2 regions of the Lysinibacillus sp. NPDC093688 genome follow, and region 1 is predicted to be linked to the other one. Evidence: riboswitches for the same ligand, from Rfam matches in the RefSeq annotation. Region 1 holds a riboswitch; the other holds the start of a gene.

The links. Region 1 has a riboswitch for cyclic di-AMP ahead of ACQKN2_RS11870 (APC family permease). Riboswitches for the same ligand answer to the same signal wherever they lie in the genome.
Region 2: it holds a riboswitch for cyclic di-AMP, as region 1 does, so the genes downstream of both, ACQKN2_RS10960 (TrkH family potassium uptake protein) here and ACQKN2_RS11870 (APC family permease) in region 1, are expected to answer to the same signal.

The regions. Positions count from the first base shown of each region.
Region 1 is NZ_JBNNUX010000012.1:104,845-114,686, reverse strand. It holds gene ACQKN2_RS11905 (amino acid permease) at 1-425, shown strand, start outside; gene ACQKN2_RS11900 (response regulator transcription factor) at 1,347-2,039, shown strand; gene ACQKN2_RS11895 (sensor histidine kinase) at 2,045-2,980, shown strand; gene ACQKN2_RS11890 (ABC transporter ATP-binding protein) at 3,118-4,041, shown strand; gene ACQKN2_RS11885 (ABC transporter permease) at 4,034-4,723, shown strand; gene ACQKN2_RS11880 (DUF5391 family protein) at 4,872-5,243, shown strand; gene ACQKN2_RS11875 (Nramp family divalent metal transporter) at 5,409-6,674, opposite strand; cyclic di-AMP (ydaO/yuaA leader) riboswitch at 7,458-7,607, shown strand; gene ACQKN2_RS11870 (APC family permease) at 7,788-9,611, shown strand.
Region 2 is NZ_JBNNUX010000011.1:29,721-51,447, forward strand. It holds gene recO (DNA repair protein RecO) at 70-864, opposite strand; gene era (GTPase Era) at 1,338-2,255, opposite strand; gene ACQKN2_RS10905 (cytidine deaminase) at 2,242-2,655, opposite strand; gene ACQKN2_RS10910 (diacylglycerol kinase family protein) at 2,732-3,088, opposite strand; gene ybeY (rRNA maturation RNase YbeY) at 3,089-3,562, opposite strand; gene ACQKN2_RS10920 (HD family phosphohydrolase) at 3,571-5,691, opposite strand; gene ACQKN2_RS10925 (PhoH family protein) at 6,039-6,995, opposite strand; gene ACQKN2_RS10930 (sporulation protein YqfD) at 6,998-8,116, opposite strand; gene ACQKN2_RS10935 (hypothetical protein) at 8,106-8,366, opposite strand; gene ACQKN2_RS10940 (hypothetical protein) at 8,422-8,910, opposite strand; gene floA (flotillin-like protein FloA) at 8,937-9,941, opposite strand; gene ACQKN2_RS10950 (NfeD family protein) at 9,945-11,255, opposite strand; gene rpsU (30S ribosomal protein S21) at 11,587-11,760, opposite strand; cyclic di-AMP (ydaO/yuaA leader) riboswitch at 12,013-12,155, shown strand; gene ACQKN2_RS10960 (TrkH family potassium uptake protein) at 12,300-13,637, shown strand; gene ACQKN2_RS10965 (potassium channel family protein) at 13,662-14,318, shown strand; gene ACQKN2_RS10970 (manganese catalase family protein) at 14,376-14,945, opposite strand; gene ACQKN2_RS10975 (spore coat protein CotJB) at 15,154-15,417, opposite strand; gene ACQKN2_RS10980 (spore coat associated protein CotJA) at 15,410-15,637, opposite strand; gene ACQKN2_RS10985 (DedA family protein) at 15,939-16,424, opposite strand; gene ACQKN2_RS10990 (hypothetical protein) at 16,803-16,964, shown strand; gene deoC (deoxyribose-phosphate aldolase) at 17,028-17,699, opposite strand; gene ACQKN2_RS11000 (hypothetical protein) at 17,953-19,146, opposite strand; gene ACQKN2_RS11005 (M20 family metallopeptidase) at 19,175-20,389, opposite strand; gene ACQKN2_RS11010 (hypothetical protein) at 20,566-21,727, opposite strand, start outside.

The DNA.
Region 1 (9,842 bases):
CATTAATGGCGACTTTAGCTGTAGGCTCCCTAGCATTTTTAGCTTCATTCTTTGGTGATGGTGTGGTCTACATGTGGCTTCTAAATGCCTCTGGGATGTCTGGCTTTATTGCCTGGCTAGGAATTGCATTTAGCCATTACCGTTTCCGTCGAGCGTTCGAGGTACAGGGCTTAGATCCGAAATTGTTGCCGTATAGAGCAAGGCTATTCCCATTCGGCCCGCTATTTGCCTTTACGGTTTGTATGATTGTTGTTATTGGACAAAACTACAATGCCTTTACGGGGGATACAGTAGATTGGTACGGAGTCCTTGTCTCGTATATCGGTATTCCACTGTTCTTGCTGTTATGGCTTGGCTATAAAATCAAGCATAAAACAAAGATGCTTCCACTCGAGCAATGTGATTTAAAAGTCGATAATGAATAATAAAACTGTCCTGTGAGTCATAAAAAATGACTTGCAGGGCAGTTTTTTTAGTTGAAAAATGAATTTGTAACACCAAACTTACAATCTTGTCAGAGAAAATACTGCCAGTGAACATCTTTTAAGCTCCAAAACCCCGTATCCCCATAATAGCAATCACTGATCCGTAGATTACAAGAATGAGCAAAATGATGAGCAAACCTAAATATGTGTAATACCTGCTTGTTTTGATCTAATTCCGGATATCCCCAAATAAATACTCACTATCCAGAGTAGAGCACCCGAATAAAAGTAAATCCTGAAAATGCCATTTTCACGGTTCTTTCTAAATTAATTTTAAGTTATTAAGAAGAATATATCAGTCCATCCCTTAATGTTACAAATTTGGTTTTTTGGGTCTTCAGATAAGACTACTGGAAAAAAAGGGACTTAGTTTTTGCAAATCGATCCTCACTTTTGGTGCACAATCTTAATATGGTAAACTGTTATAGAAATGAATAATCACCAAATTTTGGGGATGACATTTGTCGAATCGTATACCATGTATATAAGTTGATTGGAGTGGAGGCAGGGCGACTCCTTGGGGATCAGCAATAGAGGAACGAAGGCTAAAAGCATCACATCCTGTGATAACGCCTTCGTGACCAACATCGGTGCTGCTGCCGCTACGTTTGCACTACGCTTTCGCGCAGAAAACATCTGTTGGCCCGAGACCCTGGAGCGAGCCCAGCGAGTGAAGCGGGAGGGGAACGAAGGCTAAAAGCATCACGTCCTGTGATAAAGCCTTCGTGACCAACATCCTGTTGCCCCGACGCCCCCAGGAAAGCGCCCAGCCGGAACGGAAATCAACCCTCGTTGTGGTAATGATCCATATAAATGGAAAGTCATATATAGACACTTTATGTTGGAAAGAGGTGCATGAACATGCAAAAGCATATTTTACTAGTAGAAGATGACGAAGCCATTCGTGAAATGGTGGAAAGCTATTTAACAATGGAGGGGTTCCTTGTCACCACTGCAGTAAATGGAGAAGAAGCCTTACACTATTGTTTAAACAATCCTTTTGATTTAGTGATCTTGGATATTATGATACCGAAGCTGAATGGATTAGAAGTTTTAAAGATTATACGAGAGCAAGTATCGCTTCCAATTATCATTATGTCAGCCAAGGATAGTGATGTTGATAAAGCGTTAGGTTTAGGATTAGGGGCAGATGATTATATTGCCAAGCCGTTTTCGATGCTGGAATTTTCGGCACGTGTTAAAGCCGCGATTAGAAGAGCTACAAAATACTCCAGTCAAGTAGAGGATAAGAAAGATCTAGTAGAGATAGACAACTTATCGATAGACCTTGTTAATTTTTCAGTTGATAAGAATGGACAAAATGTAAAGCTCACGTCAAAGGAATTTGCCATTTTAACGTTATTCGTGACAAATCGTAATCGCGTTTTTACAAAGCAGCAAATTTATCAATTGATTTGGAATGATGCTTACTATGGGGATGAAAATATTATTAATGTACATATAAGAAGATTACGTGAAAAAATTGAAGACGATCCGTCCAATCCTAAGTATATTAAAACACTTTGGGGAATTGGCTATAAATTTGAAGGGTAAACTCCATGATTATATTTCTATTACTGATTATTGTATTACTCGTAGGAATTATTATTTTTCAGGTGAGAGCAAAAAAACAACAAGACACTACTATTCAATACATGCATCAAAAACTGCAAGCAATCATTGATGAACAATCGAGCGAAAAGATTTTAGTATCGACAGCTAATCAAGAATTACAGCAGTTACTAATCGCGATGAATGCATTGTTAGACCACAATCAAAAAGTGCAAGCAACACATCGGAAAATGGAAGGCTCCATGAAAAAGATGTTGGCCAATATTTCACATGATCTTAAAACACCTTTAACGGTTGTGCTAGGTTATACGGAAATGCTGCAGCTTAAACAATCACTTAGTGACGAGGAGCGGCAACGGTTACTCACTGGCGTTCATTCGAAAACATTGGAAGTATTAAAAATAATCCATACATTTTTTGATCTGGCAAAATTGGAAGCTGGAGATACAGATTATCCAATGACGAAAATTAATGTAAGTGAAATTTGCCGGAAAAACATTTTATCATTTTACGATATGATCACGTCGATGGGATTAGAGATTGATATAGCAATACCAGAGATGTCCATGTATGCACTCGGCAATGAAGAAGCGTTAGATAGGGTTCTGAATAATTTATTGTCAAATGCAATTGCCTATGGGGCGGCAGGAAACATCATTGGGCTTACAGTAAGAAATGATGATGCTAATATTTTTATCGATGTATGGGATCGTGGTAAAGGGATTGACGAATATCATATTGATAATGTTTTTGAAAGAATGTATACGCTTGAGGATTCTAGAAATAAATCCTTCCAAGGTAGTGGTCTTGGCTTAACGATTACAAAGCGTCTTGTAGAATTAATGGAGGGCTCCATCCAACTTTCCAGTATCCAATATGAGAAGACTATTTTTACAGTTTCTTTAAAACGAATGACATACTGAGCAGTCATGCTTGTAGAGCATTTGAATGGCTTTACAAGCTTTTCTTATGCACTTAAGAAATTTGTAAGAATCAAGTAATAAATTAGAGAGTTTCATTTTTTATAATAAGGATAGCTAAATTTAAGGGAGAGATCTACATGACATATATTGTGAAAACAAATCAGCTTACGAAAGTATATGAGGGGAAAGAAGTCGTTTCTGCTGTTACTATGCATGTGAAAAAAGGAGAGATCTACGGTTTTTTAGGTCCTAATGGTGCCGGTAAAACGACAGTCATGAAAATGCTAACAAACCTTACGAAGCCAACGAGTGGAGATATTGAAATCTTTGGTGAGAAATTAAATGATCGCTCATACGAAGTGCTGAAAAGGATGGGGACAATTATTGAATATCCGATTTTTTATGAAGATTTAACAGCACTGGAAACTTTAGAATTACATTGCGAATATATGGGCTATTATGACAAGAAAGAGATTACGCATGTTCTAGATTTAGTAAAACTAACAAATACGGAGAATAAGCGTGTTAAAGACTTTTCTCTTGGGATGAAACAACGATTGGGTATTGCACGTGCAATTATTACGAAGCCGGAATTACTTATTTTAGACGAACCTATTAATGGTTTAGATCCGGTTGGCATTAAAGAACTACGAGAGCTATTCAAGATGCTTTGTAAAGAGTATGGAATTACAATTATAATCTCTAGCCACATTTTGGGTGAAATTGAACAATTGGCAGATACAGTCGGAGTTATTAAGGGTGGAAGGTTAATTAAGGAAGTATCAATGGACGCTGTCAATCGCAGTCAAGCAGATCATATTGAAATGATTGTTAGTGATGGGAAAAAGGCTGCCTTTATTTTAGAAAGTAAATTAAATATTACTAATTTCAAACTAATGGATGACAATTGTATTCGAATTTATGAATCGACAGCTTCACAAAAGGTGCTAACTAAAACATTAATTGAGCATGATATTGAAATTGAGGGCATTAGCAAAAAAACAAGCTCATTAGAGGATTATTTCTTGAAGCTAATCAATGGAGGTGTCGCTAGTGCTTAATTTAATGCGGCTAGAAATGAAAAAATATCATATTGGTTTATATATAAAACGAGCTGTTTTCGCAAATTTTGTGATATTAGCTATTATATTTATGCTTTTATTTATCACTAAAATAGAAGGGGATCAAGATTTTAGAACTTATCAGAGGGCATTTGGCCTTATAGATTCAGGTGTAAGAGCAGTATTTATTATTTTTGCTAGTGTGTTAATCGCCAAGTTTATTATCGGAGAATTTAAATATAAAACGATCACTGTAGCATTTATGTACCCGATCAATAGAAAAAAACTAATTGCTTCAAAGCTAGCCATTGTTTTTCTTTTTACCTTTAGTGCAATTATTTTATCGACTATTTTTGTCACAGCGATTTTTTGTGCTGTTAGCGAGGTTTTCCAATTGCTTCCGGATACAGTAACGCTCTCATTCATAATACAACGAATTCCCGTTGTGATTATGAATGCAATTTCAGCATCATGCATCGCATTAATACCGTTGTATTTTGGTATGAGAAAATACTCCATTCCGGCAACGATTGTATCATCGATATTAATTGTATCGGTCGTATCATCAAATTCGGGTAATTTCACCTTGTATGATATTATTTTCATACCTATCACTTTAGCTATTATCGGTATAAGCGTGGCCTACTTATCATTTCGAAACATTGAGCAGATAGATATTTAGGGATAAGAAAATAGCGCTTTAAAACTTAGGCTGTTTTCGTAAACTTTGTTGTTTTGGTTAAATAGTGTTATTCAACAATCGGGCCAGATTGTTGAGGTGCTATATGTAAAGTGAACTTACCAAAAATTATTCTTATGGAGGTTGTAGAATGAGAAATGGTGTTATCTTAATGACCATAATTTCGGGGCTACTTTTCTGTTTTATAATGATTGCAGTTTCGCTAACTCCCCTTCCGGATCCTGGTGGATTCAATTCTTTAGGTATGTGGCTGAATATTATAATGTTTCTTGTCTTTTATATTCTGTCTTTAATTTTGTATTGGGTAGGAGTTAAAGGAATGAAATATGTTATGGCAGTTTTTTGCGGAGTAGGGTTACTTATATCACTTTCAATAATTGTACTGGCATTTGTAATGGGAACGGTTACTTATAATGTTTCTGATTTTCTATATGTGATCGTTCTTTGCGTTATGTCACTAATTGCCAATATCGTTTGGTATATTGTTGCATTTAAAAAGTAGCAGATTTATAACGTTCTGTTTTATAAGGATGCAATGTATTAAACAATCGGGCGCGATTGTTGTATAGCCCAACTTTTCTTTATAGCAACAATCTTTGAGAAAACAGCCAAAACTTAAATGCCAGACACAAAACCAAAGTTAAAGGTTTTGTGTCTGGCATTTTTTTTAACCAAATATTGTTTGCCATAATAAATAAAGATTTAAAGCAACGACAATGACCACGACAATCCATCCTAATATAGTTGTAATACGACGATTGACTAGGCTTCCCATGACATCACGCTTACTTGTAAACATTACAAGTGGTACAAGAGCAAATGCGATACCAAAGGATAAAATAACCTGACTTAGGACAAGCGCATAAGTCGCATTCACACCAGATGCAATGATAACCAAAGGTGGTAACATTGTAATAGCTCGACGTAAATAAAGCGGTATTTTCTTTCTAATAAAGCCCTGCATCACAACGTCACCTGCAAGTGTACCAACTGAAGAACTAGCAAGACCTGCAATGAGAAGGCCAAGACCAAAGGATACAGCCGCCATCGGACCAAGCGCCTCTTTTAATCCGTTATAAGCGATATCTAAATCTTCAACTACTACGCCTTGTGTATGGAATACTGCCGCAGCAATAACAAGCATACTCATATTGATGGCACCAGCAATAATCATCGCGATGATGATATCAATAAACTCAAAACGGAAAATCCGTTTCTTTTCTTCATCATTTCGGCCAACGATACGATTTTGGGTTAATGAAGAATGCAAGTAAATAGCATGTGGCATGACAGTTGCCCCTAAAATACCTGTTGCAAGTAAAATAGAATCTACACCCTCAAAGCGCGGTGAAAACATGCCCATTGTTACTTCGCCCCAATTTGGTTGTGCTAAAAATGTTTGGAATGCAAATGCTAATACGACAATAAGCACCATGCCAGAAATACCTGCTTCAAACGCTCTAAAGCCTCTGCGCTGTAATTCTAAAATAGCAAATGAACCGACCGCTGTTATCAGCGCTGCAGGCAGCATTGGAATATTGAACAACAAGTACAGCCCTAATGCCGCACCAATAAATTCTGCAAGATCTGTTGCAATAATGACCAATTCAGCTTGAATCCATAAAAAGATAGAAGTCTTTTTAGAAAAATGTTCACGTGCTACTTCGGGTAAATTTTTGCCAGTTGCAATGCCAAGCTTTGCAGACAAAGATTGAATTAATACGGCCATTAAATTGGAAAAGGCGATTACCCAAAGTAATAAATAGCCATATTGTGAACCTGCTGTAATATTCGTTGCGAAGTTGCCTGGATCAATATAGGCAACCGCAGCGATGAAGGCTGGACCAAGAAACGGTAAAATGCGTCGCCAGCCTGTTATATCTCCATCTAAAACCGCCTCAGCAGACGATTTTGTCATTCGTTTGTAAACCATGTTGTTCCCTCATTTCAAAAAGTATCACGGGTGAAATAAAGTTTCCTATAGGAAAGTGTTATATTCCTATTTTATAGCTAGAACTAAAAAATGTGAAGATGTTTGCTCAATTTTTTGCGGAATTCGAAATGTTTTTGATATAGTAATCAACTTTAATGGAGGAATTTCGCTTGTGAATCAATGTATGGAAGCATCATAGCAGAATATTCGATTCATTTGAAAATGATTCAAGGGTGAATGTACTTAGCTTCTTTAAAAGTGGGAATATACTTAAAAGGTAGCTTTTTTAACTTCTTTCAGCGAGTGTTTTTTGTAGCGAAAGCGAAGCGGCAGCTACAGCTACAGGTGTCTAAACACCAGCTGAAATAGAGGAACTCAGGCTAAGAACATCACATCCTATGAAAACGCCTGGGACCAACATCGTATTGGTAAGCCGATTCCGGATGTAATTATGCCGAGGCATAATTGATTGATTTTCAATTCGGGTATTCACATATTTTCTACTAGTATTAAAACATTATTCTTCAAAGAAGAATTCATCATCAAAAGTTTGGGGTGACGTTTGTTAAAACATAGGTCATGTATATAAGTTGATTGAAGCGGCTCATCGGACGCGCTTTGGAAAACACCCAATCGGAGCGGAAATCAACCACACGTTATGTTTGGTTTGGGCCTAAATAAAAATGTTCAAAATAGCAAGTAAAAAAATTTTTTGTAAGCATTATTTTCATCTTTACTTTTTTTAATTACAGGCGTAATATGACATCATTATAAAAGTTTCAAATTTCTAAATCGCTGAAGCAATGACGCGGGGGACCCAATTTTTACGGATTACATAGGTGATCCTTGGGGTGAATCTCTTCATTTATTGAGGGGTAGGGCTACTCAGGCCCGAATCCGACAGCTAACCTCGTAAGCGTTAAGAGCAGAAAAGTGGAGCTTGGCAGACGAATGAGCGTCTACAAGTCTTATTTAGTGATGACTTGTAGGCGTTTTTTATCTTCATTCTAAAAATGAAACAAGGCCCCGTAAACAGCACAAAAACCGATTATGCTAAAGTGTAATCGATTTAGAAATGTGAAACACATTCTATGAAACTAGAAGGTGTAGAAAATGAAATCTTCATTAAAACGTTATATTATCGGTAAACCATTAAGATCTGAAGCGTTAGGGGAACAAAAGCTTAGTAAAACAAAAGCACTTGCCATACTATCGTCCGATGCGTTGTCATCAGTTGCGTATGGACCTGAGCAAATTTTAATTGTACTTATGACAGTGAGCACTGTTGCTTTTTGGTATTCTTTACCGATTGCTGCTGGGGTAGTTGTGTTACTGACAGCACTTATTTTCTCGTATCGTCAGGTTATTTTTGCGTATCCACATGGTGGTGGAGCTTACGTAGTTTCTCGGGAAAATTTAGGTGTCAATGCGGGTTTAGTCGCTGGTGGATCATTGCTTGTCGATTATATTTTAACAGTTGCGGTAAGTGTATCGGCTGGAACAGATGCCATTACTTCGGCATTTCCAAGTCTGCATTCCTATAATGTGATCATCGCTGTGTTTTTTGTTATATGTTTAACGCTTTTAAACCTGCGTGGAGTCACAGAATCGGCATCCATTTTAGCTTATCCCGTTTATTTGTTTGTAGTAGTGATGTTGGTGTTAATCGGAGTAGGAATTTATAACGTAATAACAGGGCAAGTTCCAGCAGAGTTGCATCCAAAGGTCGGTACACCAGTTGCAGGTATCAGTCTATTTATATTATTAAAGGCATTTGCATCAGGAAGCTCAGCTTTGACTGGTGTTGAAGCAATCTCAAATGCTATTCCTAATTTTAGAGATCCAGCGCCGAAAAATGCGTCTAAAACATTATTAGCTATGGGCGGTATTTTAGCAGTGTTATTTATTGGTATTGTGAGCCTAGCTTATTTTTATGGAGTTGCTCCCAATGCGAAAGAAACGGTTGTTTCACAAATTGCGGAGGCAAGTGTAGGTCGCCATATCTTTTATTATATAGTACAGGGAACAACGGCGATGATATTAGTACTTGCTGCGAATACAGGTTATTCGGCCTTTCCTTTACTAGCTGTCAATTTATCGAAGGACGGTTTTATCCCAAGAATATTCCAGATTCGTGGGGATCGACTTGGTTATTCAAATGGCATCATGATGCTTGGTTTAGCGGCCATTGTATTAATCATTTTATTTGATGGAACAACAGAGCATTTGATTCCGCTTTATGCAGTTGGTGTGTTTATTCCGTTTACTTTAGCGCAGGCTGGAATGATGCGAAAATGGTGGCGTGAAAAGCCAAAAGGTTGGGTGGCTAAATTTTCGATTAATACGATTGGAGCAATCATTTCCTTTATTGTAGCGATGATGTTTTTTGTGACGAAATTGCCTCAAGTATGGCCAGTGTTTATCTTTTTACCAATTATTATTTGGACGTTCCACCGGATTAAGCAGCATTATAAAACAGTTGGTGAACAATTAAGATTGGATAATGAGGAAATACCGAATGTGGAGGGGAATGTCTTCATTGTACCTGTCGCTGGTATTACGAAAGTAGTCGAAAACACTTTGCATTATGCGCAGTCACTACACGTTGATAAAATTATTGCCTTTTATGTAGCCTTCGATCAAGCGGATGCAAAAGCGTTTGAGGAGAAGTGGAAAGCTTGGCAACCAAATATACGGCTTGTCACATACTATTCACCATATCGAAGTATTACACAGCCATTAATGAAATTTATTGATAAGGTTGAACATCAATGTGCGAAAACAGGCCATCAAGTAACAGTTATCATCCCACAGTTTTTACCGAAAAAAGGATGGCATCATATGTTACACAATCAATCAAGTCTATTAATTCGCACGTCGCTGTTATTTCACAAAAATATCGTTATTATGACTGTGCCCTTCCATTTATCAAAATAATGACTAGCAAGCTCGAAAATTGTCTGATATAATCATAACGTTGATTGTAAAACACGAACGTTTACAATTGAAAGTCAGTAAAATAATAGTAAATTCCGAAAAAACAGACTTTATTCAGTGTGAGATACAAGCACATACCGAATAAAGTGCCATTTTTGGAAATAACGCCAAGGCGTGATAAAGATTAGGAAGTTCTTTAATGGTTCATCAACAAAAGTTGAGGATGACTTT
Region 2 (21,727 bases), on a different contig from region 1:
ATTAGGAGTCCGCCTTTTCCTTGTATTTTCAAGACGAATTAAAAAAGAAAAAATGCCAGAAGATCAATGTTAATGGTCTTCTGGCGTTTTTTCTTGTTCTGTATTTGTTCTTAACTGAAATTCAGGCGTTCGCTCTAGCTGTTCAATAAATTTTTTAGTCTTAAAACGAATTCCTGTTTGTTCCTCGTAAATGGTTGTAATTATTTTTTTTATAAAATATTTTGTTTCCTTTTTCAAATCTAGTTTCCCAATCTGGTCAATTGGTACAGTATAGAACATCCGAATAAGCTTAAGCTGAGTCGGTGTTAATCGAATGATATAAGGATCCTGCTGATAACAACGATGACACAAAAAACCTCCCTGCGCAAAAGAAAATGCAAATTCACCGTCTACGGCACCACAAGCAGCACAAGCATGTAATATAGGCTGCACACCTGTATAGGGTAGCATTTTCCATTCTACAAACAATGTAATGGCCTCCGGGTCATAACCTTCCTCAATTGCTTGTAATGCTTGAAGGAGCACATCAAATGCATATGGCTCCGGTTTCCCCTCTTCTACTACTCGCTCGACAAGTTCCATTATATAACTTGCATATGCTGTTGCCATAATATCCTCACGAATATGGCGCATTGAATTGAGATGCTCACCTTGTTGCAATGTCCCCATACCAGTATGATGCTGCACCATAAACATGCCATACGTAAATGGCTGTGTCACAGATGCTAATCTGCTAGAAGGCTTCTTCGCTCCTCGAGCCATCGTTGCAACCTTTCCCGCTTCTCTAGTTAGTAATGTTACAATTTTATTTGATTCTCCATAGGCACGTACCTTTAGGACAATCCCTTCCCATTTATGAAGCATCGATCCCCCTCCTTTCTACAAGCCACGCAATCAATTATGCCTCGGCATAATTGTGTCCGGAATCGGCTTTGTGCTTAGGCCTGCGTGATGCAGGTCAGTTAGCCGTTATCGCATGGATGCGATGATTTTAGGCTAACATCCCCTAAGAACTCCTTTCCGATTCCGAGACATCCGCCGGAGGCTTAGGCCAACACGATGTTGGTCACTCAGTCGTTGCCACAGGACGTGGCGTTTTTAGACTGAGTTCCTCTATTTTAGCGGGTGTCCAAACACCTGCTGAAGGAAGTGAAAATGGAGCTGTCCAATAAATTTATTGGACAGCTCCATATCAATTATGCCTCGGCATAATTGCGTCCGGAATCGGCTTTGGACCAACGTAATGTTGGTCACTCAGTCATTGCCACAGGACGTGGCGTTCTTAGACTGAGTTCCTCTATTTTCAGCGGTTGTTTGGACACCCGTTGAGATAGAAGTTAATATTCATCATCACGGAAACCGAAGTCACGTAAATGTGTTGATTTATTTCGCCAATCCTTTTGCACCTTTACCCAAAGCTCTAAATACACTTTTGAACCAAGAAGCATCTCAATATCTTTTCTTGCACGTATCCCTACTTCTTTTAATAGCGCGCCACGTTTACCAATGACAATCCCTTTTTGCGAATCTCTTTCCACGATAATCGTAGCTGCTACACGAATTTTATCTTCATTTTCTTCATCACGGCGAATTTTATCAATTACAACAGCAATGGAATGAGGTATTTCTTCACGCGTTAAATGTAACACTTTTTCACGAATTAACTCTGAAATAATAAAACGCTCAGGATGATCTGTTACTTGATCTGCTGGATAATATTGTGGACCCTCCGGTAAATATTTCGCTAATGTCGATAATAAATCTTCTACATTATTCCCTTGTAATGCTGAAATCGGTACTATTTCAGCAAAGTCATAACGGTCTTTGTAGCTTTCAATAATCCCTATTAATTCATCAGGATGAATTTGATCGATTTTATTGATTACCAGGAAGACAGGCGTTGGATTACCTGCCAGCATTTCAAGGATGAATTCGTCACCCTTTCCAAGTTTCTGTTCTGCATTAACCATGAACATAATAACATCCACTTCACGCAAAGTATTTTTAGAAACCTTTAGCATAAAATCCCCTAGCTTATGTTTCGGCTTGTGGATTCCTGGTGTATCTATAAAAATCATTTGGCTATCATTTGATGTTAGTACACCTTGTACTTTATTTCGTGTTGTTTGTGGTTTATCACTCATAATCGCAATTTTTTGACCAATAACACGGTTTAAAAACGTTGATTTCCCAACATTTGGTCGACCGATTATGGAGATGAAACCTGACTTATAGCCATTATTATTTTCCAGCATTCTCTAAATCCTCCGTTGTAAATGCAAACGGTAGTAATTCGCCTACAGACGTTACCGTGACATCACCTTTTAAATTTGTTAAATATACAGGCATAGATGGCTTGCAAAACTCCATCATCACTTGACGACAAGCTCCGCATGGCGCACATGGTCCATCCGTATCAGCTACAATAGCAATCGCCTCAAAATCATAAATACCTTCTGACACAGCTTTGAAAAATGCTGTACGCTCAGCACAATTCGTCATACTATAGCCTGCATTTTCAATATTGCAGCCATGAATGACCTCTCCATTTTTCGTTAAAATCGCCGCGCCAACTTTAAATTTTGAATAAGGTACATAAGCCTTTTCACGCGCTTTTTTTGATTCTTCTAGTAATGCATGCATATCAATTGTCATCATGTTCTCCTCTACATCATCAATTTCGCCTTGGCGTAATTGCCTCGGTCGCTTTCTCCAGCACACTTGCTACTACTTAATGACCGAACCATTTCGGTATAAATATGAGTAATCCGATTATAGCACTGAATATCGCAAATACAAGTACTGCACCTGCTGCAAGATCTTTAGCCTGCTTAGCAAGCGGATGGATAGTAGGTGAAGCTAAATCCACTACTCGTTCAATTGCTGTATTAATCATTTCAAGTGCAAACATTAGAGCAATTAATAACAATATAATATACCATTCTATACGTGATAAATCCGTAAAATAGCCAGCAATCAAAACAATTCCCGCACTTAGTAAGTGGGATTTAAAATTTTGCTCCGCACAGGCTGTAATAATACCTTTAAAGGCATACCCAAAAGAGCGTACAAATTTGCGAACATTCATCTATTCTCGTCCTAAGCCGAAAGATTGTAAAATCTCATCCTGCTTACTGAACATCACCTTTTCATCTTCTGGTACCATATGATCATAGCCAAGTAAATGTAAGAAACCGTGGACCGCTAAAAAGCCTAATTCTCGCTCAAATGTATGTCCATATTCCTCTGCTTGCTCTTTTGTACGATCCGTTGAAATAATAATATCTCCTAAGATACGAGGCATCCCTTCAAATGTTACTTCCATTTCTCCCTCACCTAATTCCTCCAGGGCAAACGAGATCACATCTGTCGGTTGATCCTTGTCACGGTATTCTCGGTTTATTTCTTGAATCGCTTCATTTGTAACGAATGTCACTGACACTTCCGTTTCCGGCTCAATATTCTCAAGTTTCGCAGCTTGCTGCAAAAGCTTTTCAACAAGCTCCATATGTTCAGTAGCCACTTCATTTGTTTCATCTGTAAAATCAATTGTTAAAATCATAGATCCTCCTACTTATCTGCCTTTGGATATTCAATTCGCGAGTGGAAAATTCCATTCAACGTTTCACAAAGTACTCTCTCTATACATTTTAACTCTTTTATTGAAATATCGCATTCATCAAACTGACTGTCTTGTACTCGATCGTCAATAATTGCTCGTACCAACTTTTGAATTTTCTCTGCATTCGGCTCCTTCATGGATCGAACCGCCGCCTCAACGCTATCTGCAACACTGATAACTGCCGCTTCCTTCGTTTGTGGTTTCGGACCTGGATATCTGTACGTTGTATCATCTAAGCATTTTCCTTCTTCCTTCGCTTTAAAGTAGAAGTATTTCAACAGACTAGATCCGTGATGTTGCAAGGCAATATCAATAATTTCCTGTGGCATCTTATATCGTTTTAGCATTTCAGCCCCATCAGTTGTATGCGCGAGTATAATTTCCGCGCTTTTTTCCGGGGACAATGTATCATGTGGGTTAATACCAGACATTTGATTCTCGATGAAAAAGGCAGGACGCTTCGTTTTACCAATATCATGATAATAGCACCCTACACGAGCTAGTAATCCATCCGCTCCAATTTCCTCACACGCAGCCTCTGCTAAGTTCGCTACCATTACACTATGATGATATGTTCCCGGAGCCTCCATTAGTAATTTTTTCAGCAATGGATGGTTTGGGTTCGACAATTCAATTAAACGCAACGACGACAATAAGCTAAATGCTGATTCAAAGAATGGTAAGAGACCCATTGTAAGAGCCCCTGATAGTAGAGCCGATATCATTGCCGCGATAAAGTAAAACACTAACTCTGACAAACCGTAGGAAGATTGTGTCATCAGTAAATAAAATGCAATAAATAACATATTTACTAGCCCTATGACACCTACAGTATGTAAAATATGCGAACGCTTTTCCATACTTTGTAAAAAGAATAAGCTCGCAAATCCTCCAAAAATTATATACAGTGTAATTTCCATCTGCATGACAGAAGAATAACCCTCTTGGAAAATAACACCCGCAGATGCTGCTGTCATAACCGTAATAAGTACTGCAGCACGGTCATCCGCTAATAACCGTACTAGCATTGTTGCCAAAGCCGTTGGGAAAAGGAAGGCAACAGTAACATCAAAGCCACCTGAGACTAGGCTAATAAATTTCATCAGCAGGATCGATAAACTATAAACAATTACTGTTACCAACAGGGCATTACGTTTCTTGCGCTCATCTATATTCCAGCGTTCGAATAAAACAAACATGAACATCATTTCAAGAAGTATTAAAATAATCAGCCCTGCAATCGGTTTCATCGATGCCTTATTACTTACCATACCTAGAAGCTCTAATTGACGGAACGCCTCATTATCAATAATTTGACCTTCCTGTACAATGATTTGACCTTGAAGAATTCGAGTTGGTTCAACTGATTCCTTCACTTGTTCCTTTCGAATTTTCGTTTGTTCCTCGTTTATAGTCTCGTTTTCGATAATACTCGTACGTCCAATTAAAACTACCGTATTAAATATTTTATCAGGATAGCCTCGTTGTCCACGAATTTTTGCCTCAAAATCATTTTGAGACGCAAACACATTTTCAGATCGAATGGATTTTTGTAAATAGTCCTGCACGAGTTTTGATAGTTGCGTACTTGTTCTTTTTAAATCTGCTTCACTTTGTACTAACAAACCTTCTAGCTGTGAATCAGTGAAGATAATTGGCATTTGATCTGAATCTATAGATTCAAGTTTTTTACGAAGCTGCGCCACTTGGTCGACTACAGGAATAGGCTCTTTGTTACTCTCAACATCCGCCTTTACGTCAAGAACATAGTCGAATAAAGACGTTACAATCGCAGCTCGCTGTTTAGCAACATCGGCAGAAAATTGATAGACTGGTGCAACCGAATCTGTTGCTTTTTCTCGTTCCTGTTGCGTTTTATAAGTATCTTCTATCGTTTTAGTAGATCGTACTGTTTCAGGCGCTAGCTGTAATGGTTTAAAATCATATGTAACACCTTTAACATTGCCATACATAAAAGTAAATTGTAGGGCTCCTGTTAAGATGAGAACGACAATTAAAAAGTAGCGAAAGCCAATAAGTTCTGTAATTTTTTTTAATTGTTTCTCCATCTTGCACCTCCTCTATCTACCTACTATCATACCAATTCAAAAAACATTTTTCCTGAAAAATGTATAAGAAAGTAAAAAAACAGCTATACACATCGTATAGCTGTCACATTTTTTTCCATTTTACAACCAATTTCTATTTTGTTCTATCTTTTATATCTATCGCTAAGCTTCTTTTAAAACCCTTTGCACCTGCCGCTTCGCTTTCGGTGCAGACTTTTTAAACCCTGTTGCACCTGCCGTTCCGTTTCACTCCACTTTCGGTGCAGACTTTTTAAACCCTGTTGCACCTGCCGTTCCGTTTCACTCCACTTTCGGTGCAGACTTTAATATGACCGCTAGCGGTCATATTAAAGTTGCTGTTCTTCGTATGCTTGGATGATTTTTGCTACGATTGGGTGGCGTACTACATCGCCTTGCTCCAAAATTTGGAAATGTATAGATTTTACATACTTTAATGTTCGTTCTGCTACGATTAATCCAGAATCCGTATTTTTTGGTAGGTCAATTTGTGTTTTGTCGCCGGTAATGACCATTTTGGAGCCAAAGCCTAGTCGCGTTAAAAACATTTTCATCTGCTGATGTGTCGTATTTTGAGCTTCATCTAAAATAACAAAGGCATCGTCTAATGTACGTCCGCGCATATACGCTAAAGGCGCAATTTCGATTGTGCCTCGTTCAATCAGTCTTTGTGTTTGTTCAGTCCCATAAATATCGTTTAGAGCGTCATACAGGGGGCGTAAGTATGGATCTACCTTTTCCTTCAAATCCCCCGGAAGAAAGCCTAGAGACTCGCCTGCCTCTACTGCAGGGCGTGTTAAAATAATACGCTTAACGTGTCCGTTTTTTAGCGCCTGTGTTGCCATGACTACCGCTAAATACGTTTTCCCAGTACCGGCTGGTCCGATACCAAAAACAACGTCCTTATGACGGATTGCTTGTATGTATTCTCGTTGACCTATTGTTTTTGCACGAATAGGCTTCCCTTTCGTCGTGCGAGCTATTTCTTCATCATAAAGTTCTGCAAAGTATTCAATCGTTCCTTTTTGTGTCATTTCAATAGCTGTTGCAACATCACGCTGATCAATATTAATTCCTTTACGAATGACCTTTAAAAGAGCATGTAAAAGGAATCTTGCTTGTTCCTTTGCATCCTCTTCACCAGCAAGCTGAATTTGTTCACCACGTGTAATAATGTGAACTTTTAGAGCCTCTTCGATTAATTTCATATTGGCATCGGATATTCCGAGTAGCATAACCGCTTCGTTTGGATTATCCACTTGTAATACAGTTAAATGTTCTGACATAATCATTCTCCTTGTAGACCTTGTATTGGACTGGCAATGTTTTCATTGATTAAAAATAGAACTTTCCCTTCAACTGTACCATTCCCCCACTTTACCTGTAAAAGGTTTTCTTTTTTAATAACCGTTTTCGCAGGTAATGAACGTAGTACCTTTTCATGAAGCAATGGTATGAGCAATGAATCTATTTTGGATTCATTAAGCTCTACTTGAGTTTTTTTTGTGTACTGCTCCTCAACAATTGAAACATATGGATTGAGCCAATTAGGTAAATCTTTCTTTTGAACATAGTCAACTTTTTCTTTTTCTTCATGAATGCCTTTCACTAATACACGCCACTGCTTTTGTTGTAGCGTTTCCATCGTTAGTTTTGTAGGAATTTTAAATGAACATTCAAGCCAATAATCAGCGTAAACCTCTCCCTTCGCCCCAACAAACACTTGATCTTCACCACTTTCAATTACGCCACTTACGAGAACATCACCTTCGTAAGCAGTATCGTTAACTGAAATTTTTCGTTCTCCATTTTGAATATTAAAGTGAGTAATAACACCACTTTTTGTTGCTACTAAATGCGTCGCTAGCTTTTCATTCGTTTGTTTAGTTTGTTTCGGGGACTCCTGAGGTCGTAAAATTACACGTCCACCATGCTTTTCAATATGCACCCACGAAAGATCTCGGTGCCCTTCTAATAGCTTCTGACGAATGACAGCATCTGAGGGTAAGTCTTTTTTAGAAATGGGTGTTTCTAATTGAAAGGTATCTTGAAAGGTCTCTCCTAGACGTTCCTCTAATTCAGGTGTTGCCGCTTTAATATCGATCCGCCAAATAACCTGTGCACATAGTAATGGTATTAATATCATCAACGTTAGGCCAAGCAAAGTCCAAAGCTGTGCTCGAAAAACTTGAAGTTCATCTGCATAATAGATAGCCATTTTAAGTCGGTAACGACTACGCACACGGCGAATCTTTGGTAGATAATGCATAGTTGTTTCAAAGGCAACCTCTTGCTCACGAAACACAACACGCTTTAATGGCACATGTTGTGCATGCAATGCTTGAATAAAAGGATGAACATTTTCATGGCGCTTTATACGTATGATAATTGGCCGATTATTCCACATTATCGCTCACACCCATATCCTTTGTCATTTTCAAATGAAGCTCCTGCAAATCCTCTACAGAAAGATGTAGCATTTCTTCTTTAAGAGCATTAATTTCCACTGATTTTCCACGCACAGTAATATGATAATCTGCATAGATAAATGAGCACGATGTAGCATCAGCATGTAGAAAACGATATGGGCCAATGATTTTTAATGTTTCATATTGTAATAATTCAAGTAGTGGCGTTAATTGAAATAGTTTTCTCATAAAAAAATGCCTCCTTCTTCGGCAATATATGCATCGAAAAAGGAGGACATGCTAGTTATTTTCTTTTTGCTTTTGGAGGGCCTAAAACTTCTGCCATTACAACAGCTTGCATAAGTGATTTTTTTGATGTCGGTAATTGAAAAGCCGATTGTGATTCAGCTACTCTCTCGACTTTTTTCCCAGCAGCTAAACGACCCATACTTTCTCTATTCGTAGGACGACTCACTTTCTCAGTCGGGATTAAGGATGGTGCTACATAGCTTGGTACTTTCTCATTTACTGTTTCTTCGACAATTTTTTTCGGCTCTTCAAATTTAGGCTGTTCATTTTCCCATTCACCTAAAAATCCACGTGCAAAATCCTCAAAGCTCTGTGGTTTAGAACGTTGCTGTGGATTCACCTCTGCTTTTTTTATAACAGGAGGCTCAACATGTGAATCCTTATTATTAAAAGTTGGCATTGGTTTTTGTTCTTTTTTATTTTTTGATTTACCGAAAATAGAGCTGACTATGGCAATTATCACAAATATAATTAATTGTTCCATTTATTAGTACCGCTCCTTTCAGTTTTTTATTCATTAGGTTCATTTGATTCTGTTTTATCTGAGCTTACTTTAGAAATGGAGTCTCTCATAGCTGTATCTGCTTGAATGTTGCGGTAGTTCATATAGTCCATAATACCAAGATTACCTGAACGTAGAGCTTCTGCCATCGCCTGTGGTACTTCAGCTTCGGCTTCTACTACTTTTGCCTTCATCTCTTGTACGCGTGCAATCATTTCTTGCTCGTTCGCTACAGCCATTGCACGACGTTCTTCAGCTTTCGCTTGGGCAATGTTTTTATCAGCCTGCGCTTGTTCAATTTGTAATTCAGCACCAATGTTTTTGCCGATATCAACATCAGCAATATCGATCGATAAGATTTCAAATGCTGTCCCAGAATCTAAACCTTTTGCTAATACTGTTTGAGAAATCATATCAGGATTTTCAAGAACTGTCGTATGACTAGTGGCGCTACCAATTGTAGAAACGATCCCCTCACCTACACGGGCAATAACCGTTTCTTCACCAGCACCACCGACTAAACGTTCAATGTTTGCTCGCACTGTAATACGTGCCTTCGCTTTTACTTCAATCCCGTTCATAGCAACACCTGCAATAAATGGTGTTTCAATAACTTTCGGGTTAACAGACATTTGTACCGCTTCTAATACATCACGTCCAGCTAAATCAATTGCCGCACAACGTTCAAATGTTAACTCAATATTTGCACGATGTGCCGCGATTAACGCATTTACTACACGGTCAACATTACCACCTGCTAAATAGTGACTTTCAAGTTGATTGATCGTTACAGGTAAACCTGCTTTATGCGCTTTAATTAATGGATTCACGATTCGTGATGGGACTACACGACGTAAACGCATACCGATTAATGTGAAAATACTAACGCGGACACCTGCAGCAAGTGCAGAAATCCACAACGCCACTGGTACAAAGGTAAAGAATACCGCGACAACAATGAATAATAAGACTAGCCCCACAATTGGACCTATTAAAGCTAAATCAAAACCCATTTGCTATTCCTCCATCTCTTTTTCTGTTTGTCTCACAACAATACGTGAGCCCTCTACTTTAATAACTTCTACATGTTCCCCAACATCAACATAGCCACCTTCCGATACTACGTCAATGCGCTCACTTCCAAATAACATTGTACCCGCCGGACGAAGTGGTGTAATCGCTTTACCCACTTTTCCAAGCAGCTCTGTGCGATTCACGTTAGATACATAACCCTCTTCCGTCGTTGTCGCATCCATCAAGACTAGCTTGTTTAAAACATGCAATTTCTTACCAAAAAATTTCATCAGAATCACCATTCCTATTATCGCTACAAGAAGCGCAATGAAAATCGCTATAATCATTTGCATCATGTTTGCACCTGCCAGTATTAGACTTAGTAATATTAGCGCACCACCTAAAATACCAACAATACCTCCGGGGACAAAAAACTCCGCTATAACAAGCGCTAAGCCTACAATAAATAAAAGTAAGGTCTCATAACCTGCCAAGCCCGCCACCATATGACCAAAGAAAAATAATCCAAGTGCTGACAATCCCATTATACCTGGAACACCAAAACCTGGCGAATAAAGCTCAACTACAAGTCCCAAGCTTGCAATCGACAATAAAATCGGAACTATAATTGGATTCGTAATAAAACGAGCAAGCTTTTCAGCAAAAGTAGGTTCAATTGAAACGATATCACGCTCATCTAATTGCGTTGCTTTTAAAAGGTCCTGGAAATTTGAAACCGTTCCATTTGAATAACCAACTTTTTTTGCCTCCGAAGCAGATAAAGTTAATAAATCCCCTTTTCCTGCTCGAGATACATCAGCCATTGCTCGTGCATATATTGGATTACGATTTTTTGATTCTGCAGCTGCCTCCATTTGAGCAACCCATGCACTATGAGCCTTTAAATCTGCAGCATTTCCTGCTGAATCAATAACTGCAGCCGCCCCGATCGTTCCATTTGGCACCATATAGATTTCATCCGCATGTAAGGCTAAAAAGGCACCTGCAGAATGAGCATCTTTGTTAATATACGCAATCGTACGTATATCCGTTGCATCCATAAGCATAGCAATATCACCTGCTGCATTCACGAAACCGCCAGGCGTATGAATGTCTAAAATAATCGCCTCTGCATTGTTTTCTTCCGCCTCTTTAAAAGCTCGTTCTAAAAATGCGTGAAGTCCTCTTTCTACTTCATTATGAATTGGTATATGGTAGACCTTATTACTTGCAAAAGCAGACGTTAATGGAAACGCTAACAAAAATGTCATCCAAATAACTATTAAATAGCTGAGGATTCTTCGTCTTCGCATCTTTTTCCCTCCCTTCTAACATGCTTCTCTCCTGTATATACGACTGACTATGCAAAAAGTTTCATAAATCTTAATAATTTTATTATATAGTGAATCATTAACTTAAGTGGCCTTACTAACCGTAAATAATTTATACAATAAGTATATAACATAAAAGCCGAATGAATCACAGGGATCACATTCGGCTTCTCCAATATGTACGTAAATTTGAGCTTAATGTAAAATACCTGAAATTAATCGACATGCGATTAATTTCAGGTATATTTTTGTCTGCTCAGTGAATCATACAATTGCGTGTTATGAACGTAGGGATTTTTAATGGGAAATTAAATTACCACTTACGTTTACGTGCAGCTTCTGATTTCTTTTTACGTTTTACGCTAGGTTTTTCGTAGAACTCGCGCTTTCTAACTTCTTGAATTGTACCACTTTTTGATACAGTACGTTTGAAGCGGCGAAGAGCATCTTCAAGCGATTCGTTTTTGCGAACGACAGTTTTTGACATCTCTCTTTCCCTCCCTCCGAACACACGTCAATACACAAATAGGCTAATAACCAACTGCTGTGTACTAAAGAATTATAACGTATTGTCTAAAAATGGTCAATAGAAAGTGTACGAATTAATCTGGTGAATTTTTTGTTTTAATTTCTTTAGGAATTTCCGGCTTACTTTTTGACCACAATAAATATAAATATTTCTTTCAAAAAATTTAGGGTTTACAAAAAATAGAATATGGGCGTAGAATAATCACATTCAATTGTATATCAGCCAAATCTCAATCATTTATGAGAACGGAGGACCCAGTATTTTGGGGTTAATTCTGCATTTGCAGGAGGAATGAGAAACTCTTTCGCCATTCTACCCGTCAGCTAACTTCGTCGGCTCAAGCGAAGGAGGTCATGTTAGACCACCATTATTAGTATGATTATTTTTCTGCCTAAATAATCTCGAAGCATACTAAAAATCAGTTGGTCTTTTTATTATGTCAATTTAACATTTTATAGGCGAATTCAAATTTTTTTCAAAACATTGAGGAGAATAAGATGAAAACAGTTAAAAATAAATTAAATCCTCCTAAAATACTTGTGCTGGGCTTTGCAACTATTATTCTGATTGGAGCGTTTTTGTTAACTTTACCTATTTCAACGGAGAATGGCGAGGGACTGTCATTCTTAAATGCCTTATTTACTGCTACTTCTGCAACGTGTGTAACAGGACTAGTCGTTGTAGATACTGGCGATACATTTTCTACATTTGGAGAACTAGTTATTTTATTTCTTATCCAAATTGGTGGATTAGGCTTTATGACGTTTGCAACATTAGTATTTTTACTATTAGGAAAAAAAATTTCCTTAAAAGAAAGACTTTTATTAAAAGAAGCCTTCAATAATATTACAATGGCTGGTCTTGTTAGACTGGTTAGAAGGATACTACTATTTACTGCCGTAATTGAATTAATAGGTGGTTTAATTTTATCTATCCGTTTTTCGTTCGATATGCCTGTAGGTAAAGCTATATATTTTGGCTTCTTTCATTCCATCTCGAATTTTAATAACGCTGGATTTGATTTAATGGGAGGCTTTAATGGGTTAACCGAATATGTAGACGACCCGTTTATCGTTTTAACTATTTGTGCTCTTATTACAATTGGTGGCTTAGGGTTTATCGTCATAAATGAACTATATGAATATCGAGATACGAAGCGCCTTTCCGTGCATTCAAAAATTGTATTAACTACAACGCTTATTTTAACAGTTGGATCGACGATTTTAATTTTCTTATTTGAATACGGAAATAGTAAAACCCTTGGACCTTTGACTGAATGGGGCAAAGTTCTTGGTTCATTATACCAAGCTGTTACCCCAAGGACTGCAGGCTCTAATACCCTTCCTATAGCAGACTTAACACAATCTACATTATTTTTAATTATCTTGCTGATGTTCATTGGGGCAGGTTCTGGTTCCACTGCTGGAGGAATAAAAATAACAACCTTCGCGCTTTTAGTTGCTACGATGTGGTCACAAATTAGAGGAAAAGAAGATGTTGTCCTCTTTAGACGTAGAATAGTTAACGAAACAATTTTAAAAGCTTTAACAGTAACAATGTGTGGAATGATGATTGTTATACTCGTCACGTTTGTCTTAAGTATAACCGAGCAAGGACATGATTTTATGATGTATTTATTTGAGGCCACCTCTGCTTTTGGTACAGTTGGACTATCGATGGGATTAACTCCAGAGCTATCACCTGGTGGTCGACTAGTCATCATACTTACAATGTTTGCAGGTAGATTAGGTCCATTAACAATTGCTTTTGCCATAGCAAAACGACGGAAATCTGAGGCATTCCGTCATCCTAAAGGAAATATTATGATTGGGTAATCACGATAAAGGAGAGTGAGTGCAATGACTATCAAACAATATGCTGTAATTGGCCTAGGTAGATTTGGAACAAGTATAGCTCGCAGATTACATGAGGCTGGGCAGGAAGTGTTAGGAATCGACATTAATGAGGAAAGAGTCGAAGATGCCGAACTATATGTTACACATGCAGTAGTCGCTGATTCGACAGAAGAAAAAGCTCTTACCGCTTTAGGAATAGGCAATTTCGATTATGTCATCGTGGCAATAGGCAATGATATGCAGTCGAGCATTTTAACCGTATCATTATTAAAAGAACTCGGAATCAAAAAAGTGATTGCAAAGGCTCTAGGAAAAAGACACGGGCAAGTTTTAGATAAAGTAGGAGCAGACTGGGTTATCTATCCTGAACGAGATATGGGAGAGCGAGTTGCCAATCAGCTTCTCTCACCCAATATGCTAAACTATATTGAATTATCAAAAGAATACAGTATAGAAGAAATTATGATTCCTTCAAAGATGGCTGGACAAAATCTTCGAGATTTAGATCTTCGTGCGAAGTATAATGTAAGTGTCATTGCCATTGTTCGAGAAGGAGACATTATCATTTCTCCCTCCCCTGAACAGATTATTGAAAAGGAAGATTTATTAGTAATGATTGGTCATCGGAAGGATCTTGCTTTATTTTCCAATATTGAATAGTAATCAAATAGGCTGTGTCAAAAGGAGTTTTCTTTTGAACCAGCCTATTCACCTCTTTTAATAGACCTTCTTGCTATCCCTATCATCTTTTAAAATCTCTACAGCCTCTCTGAAACGTAGAGAATGGACAATTTCTCGTTCACGTAAAAACTTCAAACTATCATTCAAATCAGTGTCATCCGATAAATCAATAATCCACTGATAAGTCGCTCGTGCTTTTTCTTCGGCTGCGATATCCTCATACAAATCAGCGATTGGATCCCCTTTAGCCTGAATATAAGTTGCCGTGAACGGTGATCCAGCTGCATTCTGATAAAATAATGCCCTGTCATGGTTGGCATAGTGTTCTCCAAGACCAGCTTCTTTGAGCATCTCTGGAGTAGCATCCTTCGTTAGTTTATAAATCATCGTAGCAATCATTTCTAAGTGCGAAAATTCCTCTGTTGCTATATCGGTTAACAATCCGACCACTTTGTCGGGAATCGTATACCGCTGATTCATATATCGAAGTGCTGCTGCTAATTCCCCGTCTGCACCACCATACTGCTCAATTAAATACTTAGCAAGCATAGGGTTACATGTACTCACCCTCACTGGATACTGGAGCTTCTTTTCATAATACCACAAAAAAAATTCCTCCTAATTACTTATAATCACTTATGCCTCGGCATAAGTGCGTCCAGAATCGGCTTTGTGATTGCAAAAAAAAACTAAACATCTGTAGCTGACGTTTCACTTTCGCTACCAAAACATGTGTAGCTGACGTTTCACTTTCGCTACCAAAACATGTGTAGCTGACGTTTCACTTTCGCCACTAAAATATTTGATAAAAAAGTTAGACTTGCCATGGCCAAGGTGTATCTATCCAAGTAAAAGAATAATTTGAATAACTTCTCCCAAAATTCATAAGTGGACCAAATTTCTGTTCAAATTCAACCTTAAATCGCATACTGATTTCAGTGTTTTCGTTAAATTGCTGAATAGCATCAAAATCGTGAGGATGAGTATCTAAATATAGATTTAATTCCACTATGACAAAATCAATGGCTTGGATTTCTTCAAGTAGCTTATAAAATTCGGGTGGCATCTCTTTACTCATTCTTCACCTCTCCTTTTTGGGGATTTGGATAGGGGCTAAATAATTGAGGCCATAACGTGCCCGATCTGAGAGCATCTCTAGGAGTTGGATATTGCGGTAGCCCAGGCGATTGAAAACCCATATATAATTGAGGCGGTGTAGAAAAACTTTTAACCCTTATAGGTGGACATGGATCGTATTGGCTAATAAAAGGCTTCCAGTATTTATATTGCGAAAACATTGTATCCTCCCTTCTATAATCCATTTCATCAGTGGAGTATATGAGGTAGATAAAATTATTATTCTGACTAGAGTTGCTGCTATCTGATGAAAAATCACCTAACCAGAGTGCCAATAAACTTGTTTCCGAATGAGTTGTAAAAGCTCATTACTTAGACGATTGTATTTCGTAGGGAATAACTCCTGCACTAAGCATCTATCGTATACATAAAACAGCTCGCATTTCGAAAAACGCGAGCTGTATTTCTATTAAGCATTTTAGTTCCATTCAAGCTTTATATAAAAAGTGCATTGTAATATCCTTATAAAGTTATACCAAGAAAATATCCTATAGAAATAAAAATAATTACCCATACCATAGCCCCAAAACAAGCAAAAGCCAGATAAGTACTAAATTTCATTTGTGTTATTCCGGACATGTAACTTGTAACATGTCTAATACCCGGAACAAAATATCCGATAATTATTGTCCACGGTCCAAAACGATGAAACCACCGTTCAACTTTAGTAAACCGCCTATTATTGAGTCCAAACCACTTTCCATATTTTAATATTAATGGTTTCCCTAATTTATTTCCAATTGCATAGCTAAATACCATACCAATGGATGCGCCTAAAAAGCTTAAGATAATACTCAATAGAAAGTTTAAATGTCCCTCATGACACAAAAATCCCACAAATGTCATTAAGATCTCATCGGGAATGGGTAAGCCAATTATTCCTAAAGATAAGATTAAAAATATAGCTAGATATCCATATTGACTTATAAAACTGCTTATGAATTCCACGAATAGTTTCTCCTTTTTTAATACAAATCGTTACCTATATCATCAAACATCATATATTCCCCCATTTTTTCACTTAAAACACTGGAAGGATTATTAAAAACCGAGAGGCAATTAAGATTAAATAATAGTAGTTGATCGACCTGTTAATTCTACACATTCAATCTTAAATACCCTATGTTATCGATGTTACTAAGTTATGTAAGAATTCAGTGCATAACTATACAAAGTTCTTGTAAAATGATCCAATCATCAAGATTTTTATAGTTATAAAATTCTTGTTGATAACCCATAAAAATGATAATATTCCTCTCTGTACATTTTTACAAGTACTCTTCATAATACATCATCTACTATGAGTTAAAAAGAGGAGGATTGTGGATGAAACAACTACAATCAATCAATAGGTTAAATTTTGATAATAACCATATAAATATTAAGGGAATTTTCCAACTTGCACAAATTGGAATTTCAATCATTTCAGGAAATGAATATTTTCCATTATTAGACTACCAGAAAAGGCATTTATCAAATTCCCAATGAAAATGGGGCTAGTTCATAAAGAACAGCCCCGTAACACTTACTATATAAAGATTTTCATTACTATTAATAATTAGAATCTGCAATTAATCCGTTCATAATAGCAACACCAGAGCTTGCTCCAATACGAGTGGCTCCAGCCTCAACCATCTTTTTCATATCCTCTAAGCTTCGTACACCGCCAGAAGCTTTTACACCTAAATCTGGGCCTACTGTTTTACGCATTAAGGCAATATCTTCTGCTGTTGCGCCTCCTGTAGAAAAACCTGTTGATGTTTTCACATAGTCAGTACCTGCTGCCACAGCTAGCTCACATACTTTTACTTTTTCTTCATCAGTTAGAAGGCAAGATTCAATAATTACTTTTACAAGTGCGCTACCTTTTGCCGCTTCAACAACTGCAGCAATATCCGCTTGCACAAGGTCATAGTTTTTATCCTTTAATGCACCAATATTGATAACCATGTCTACCTCTTTTGCACCGTTAGCAATCGCATCTTTCGCTTCGAACGCTTTAACAGCTGGCGTGTTAGCACCTAGAGGGAAGCCAATTACAGTACAAACTAAAACTTCCGAGCCTTGTAAAAGCTCGCTGCTATATTTCACCCAAGTTGGATTTACACAAACAGAAGCGAAGTTAAATTGTTTTGCCTCTGCACATAGTTTTTCGATTTGCTCTTTTGTAGCTTCAGCCTTTAATAATGTGTGATCAATCATTCGTGCGAAATTTTGTTCCATTTTTATTAGACTCTCCTTCTATCAACAAGTTGTACGTACCTCTCTGGAATCATAACATTTTTTAACGTTTCCGTCTAATTTTGAATAAAATTAGATGAATTCTAATTATTTTTGAAACCAGTAAACTTGTATCTAATGATAATGGAAAATCAACTATAGTTGCAATTATTTACAATCTGTTTGCGTATGCTCACAAATTGGCCGAGATATAAACAGTTATTTCTAACTAAACGTTTACATTAATATAACGTGTCTACAATGTTTTGATTAAGATACTAGCAATAACGACTGATCCAATTGTTACAGTTGTAAATCCACCTATTAACATTGGCGTTAATATTTCATTTAATATTTTTTCTTCTTCGTCTTTATTTCTACCTACACTTCGACTAATTTCCTCACAAACAAGATAATCACCCGGGAACCCCACTGTAGCTGTTAGTGCTACTGGAAGACCTTTTAAAGGATCCCATTTAAATAGTTTTGATCCCAAAAATCCCCCTATCAAAATACCGAAAACTCCAACAATCATGACTAGAAAAGTTTCTGGAAGTCGATTAATAAACATACTAAATGTTATGTCATTCATTGTGGCAATAATCAAAAACACGAGTCCAGCCATCCCAACTGTAAAGGCATTAGCACGCTCCATGGCACGGTCTGGATACAAACCAATTAATCTTCCACCAATACCAAGCGCCAAAGCCCACAAACTATACGGAATGCCAGTTAATCGATCTAAAGCCATAGCAATAGCACCACCGACAAATAGTAAGAAAAGAAGAATCAGATTTGTTTGATATTTCTCCGGAATCCACGTCCTATTTCGTACCTCTACTTTTTCCTCATCGATAACATCTTCTACCCTCACATCTAATGTGGCAGCTACATACGTTCCGGAATCTATCGTATTCCTAAACTTTAATGCATATCGACGTAACAAATTTGCTGAAAGTGGCATACCAATAAGTGATTGTAATGATAATATTAAAGCTGAAATTGTCACAAGGCTCGTCAAGCCCATCTCTTTTAGCCCCTGCGAGGTTACAAGAAAAGCAATTACTCCACCCGTTAATGGACCTGTTCCTGCAACAGCTGTTTCATAGTCAAACAGCATTGGAATCAAGAGAAGGATTAAACCAGCACCAACAATAATACCCATCAAAGAAATAGCTACTGCCTTCCATTGACTGCGAATAGTATTAAGAGGTATTAGCGTTCCCATATGAATGATTATCGGAGCAGTTCCTAATACAACACCAATTTCAATAAATTTAGAATCACCGATAAGACTCTTCGGTATAATTCCTGTCCAAATTAACACAAGATAACCAACTATAGCGACTAGAAACATAGAAACCCTAGCCCTTGTAAAAATAGAAATAATTTCTCCCAATGCGACTAGCGAGAAGATAATCATAGTTGCAATAACAGGTTCATGTATCATTTTTCCATCCCCTTTGTTTATCTATTTTTCAATGAAAGTAGATTGATTTTTCATTCATCTTTTTAGTACTCTCTATCCCTAATAATTTAAAAGATGATTGAACAAACAGTTCCACACCAATCTCTAGTGCATCTTCATCAAAGGTAAAGCGTGGATGATGGTGCGGATGAATAATCCCCTTATTTTGATTTCCTGCACCAACAAAGATGAAGCAACCTGGTCGTTCATCTGAAAATGCTGAAAAATCTTCACCGCTCATCAATGCGGGTAGTCTTAGTAAATGATCCTTTCCCCATACCTCATCTATCGTTTCTTCTATCAACTCTCTTACCCTATCGTTATTGATTACTGAACTGTAGCCAAAATGATAATCAACCTCAAATGACGCATTATGTGCTTCTGTAACTCCCTTAGCGACTTTTTTTATTAAACATGGAACTTGTTGACGGATGTCAGGATTAAGGCTTCGCACCGATCCGCCAATAATTGCAGTATCAGGAATGACATTGTAAGCACTTCCGCTATGAAACTTCGTTACAGATACTACTAATTTTTCAAGTGGATTAAGATTTCTTGAGACAATATGTTGCAGATTGTTAATTACTTGTGCCCCAATTGCAATTGGATCAACCGTTAAATGAGGTTCTGAAGAATGACCTCCTCTTCCTTTAATTTTTAAATCAAAGGTATCGCTTCCTGATGTAGCTGGCCCATCACAAATCCCAATTTTACCAATCTCAACAGTGGACGCAAGATGAATTCCGATTACTTCATCCACCCCCTCTAACACACCTACTTTTACCATTTCTTGTGCGCCGCCTGGGAATAACTCTTCAGCATGTTGAAATAAAAAGCGTACCTCCCCCTCAATTAGATCTTTTAACTGTGTAAGAATCTTTGCTGCACCGAGTAGCATAGCTGTATGCCCGTCATGTCCACAAGCATGCATCACGCCTGGATGCTTTGATACAAAGTCAAAGTCGTTTTCTTCTTCAATTGGAAGCGCATCCATATCTGCCCGTAGTGCAATAACTTTTCCTGGTTTTGAACCAATTAAACGGGCCATAACACTTGTTTTAGTTGGACGTGAAATTTCCAAATCTCCAAAAGTCCGTAAAGTTTCATAAACAAATTGTGCTGTTTTATCTTCGTGAAAAGATAATTCTGGATATTTATGTAAATACCTTCGCCATTCAATTACCTCATCTTTAGCAATTCCAACTAATTCTTGAATCAACATCATTAAAGTCACACTTCGCAGCCCCTTTTCAATTTTCCTTTTAAGGAATATTTAAAGAAAAAATTCCTTAAATGCAGTATAAGAGTTTAATTATTTAATTTCAAGACTTTTCTGAAAAATACAAATTAAATTTTCGGTATACTAAAATAGAACAAAATAAAAAGCACCCCAATAGGTGCTTATAACAATCGATAAATTTTAGTTGGTCTTCCACGAGTAGCATACGTCTCCTGACCAACGCATTGTGCCAAATCAACTTTGCACATATCTGTAACAATACGTCTGACATTACGCTCTGTCATCTCAAGGTGTGTCGCTAAGTCCTTTGTTGTAAAATCCGTCCACCCCATCTTTTGTATGAGAGCTACTATTTTTTTATATGTTTTCACACTAATGTTACCTTTTTTTAACTTTTCAATAAGGATTTCATTTTGTGTTCGGCTTGAATAATGAAGTTCCCCTTGTTTTCCTGGAGACTCTACGATTAGTCCATCCTCTTGAACAATGACAATTTCTCGTTTCTTCATCGCTTTTGAATGCTGAATAGCACGAAAAGCATTAATTTCTGCCGAATAAGCTGTTTCTCCAAATCCAATACCGACCGCAACAGTAGTATCTGCTTCAAACGCTAATCTTTGAACAGTTTCTTCAAGTGTCATGATTTCTCTTTCAATAGCACCACGGGAACTAAAAATCATATATCTTCCGTTTCCTTTGTCAGAAAAAGAGCCATTTATTTTCTCACCAAGTTGAATTAACATTTCTTTTAGTCGAAGTTCTAAATACTGTAGATTATAAGGTGTTTTCATTTCCTCCGCTACTTTGTTAAAATATTCAACTTCAATAATTTCTACGCCTATTTGAGTATCTTTAAAATAAGAGGTCTTGACCTTTTCTGAAAGAACTCGAAGTGATTGTCGTATTTCCATCGTACTCATTGACATTTTGTATGCTGGGATTCCCTGTTCTCTTAGTGCCTCACACACAGATGGAAAACAGGTTAGAGCACCTTCTGTCTTTCCCTCACTCCATAAGTTCAAGTGAAAATTTAATAATTCATTTGTATCTACATCTAACTCAAACATTTTCGTATAAATTTTCGGGATATTCATCGTTAACTGCGACATAGCTTCTTTACTAATATTATTTGCAGTCATCGTATCAATACTTAGCTTCTCAATAATTTGACCCTGATCATAGACCATCTCTAAGAAGGCTTTATAAAGACCTGATTCTGTAGCAGGAACATGCACCATTATTTTATCTGTACCTAATTTTCTTTTGGCAATTTCATATGGAAGTGGCCCAGAAAAAAACCAAGCATGCATATGAAAATTGTGT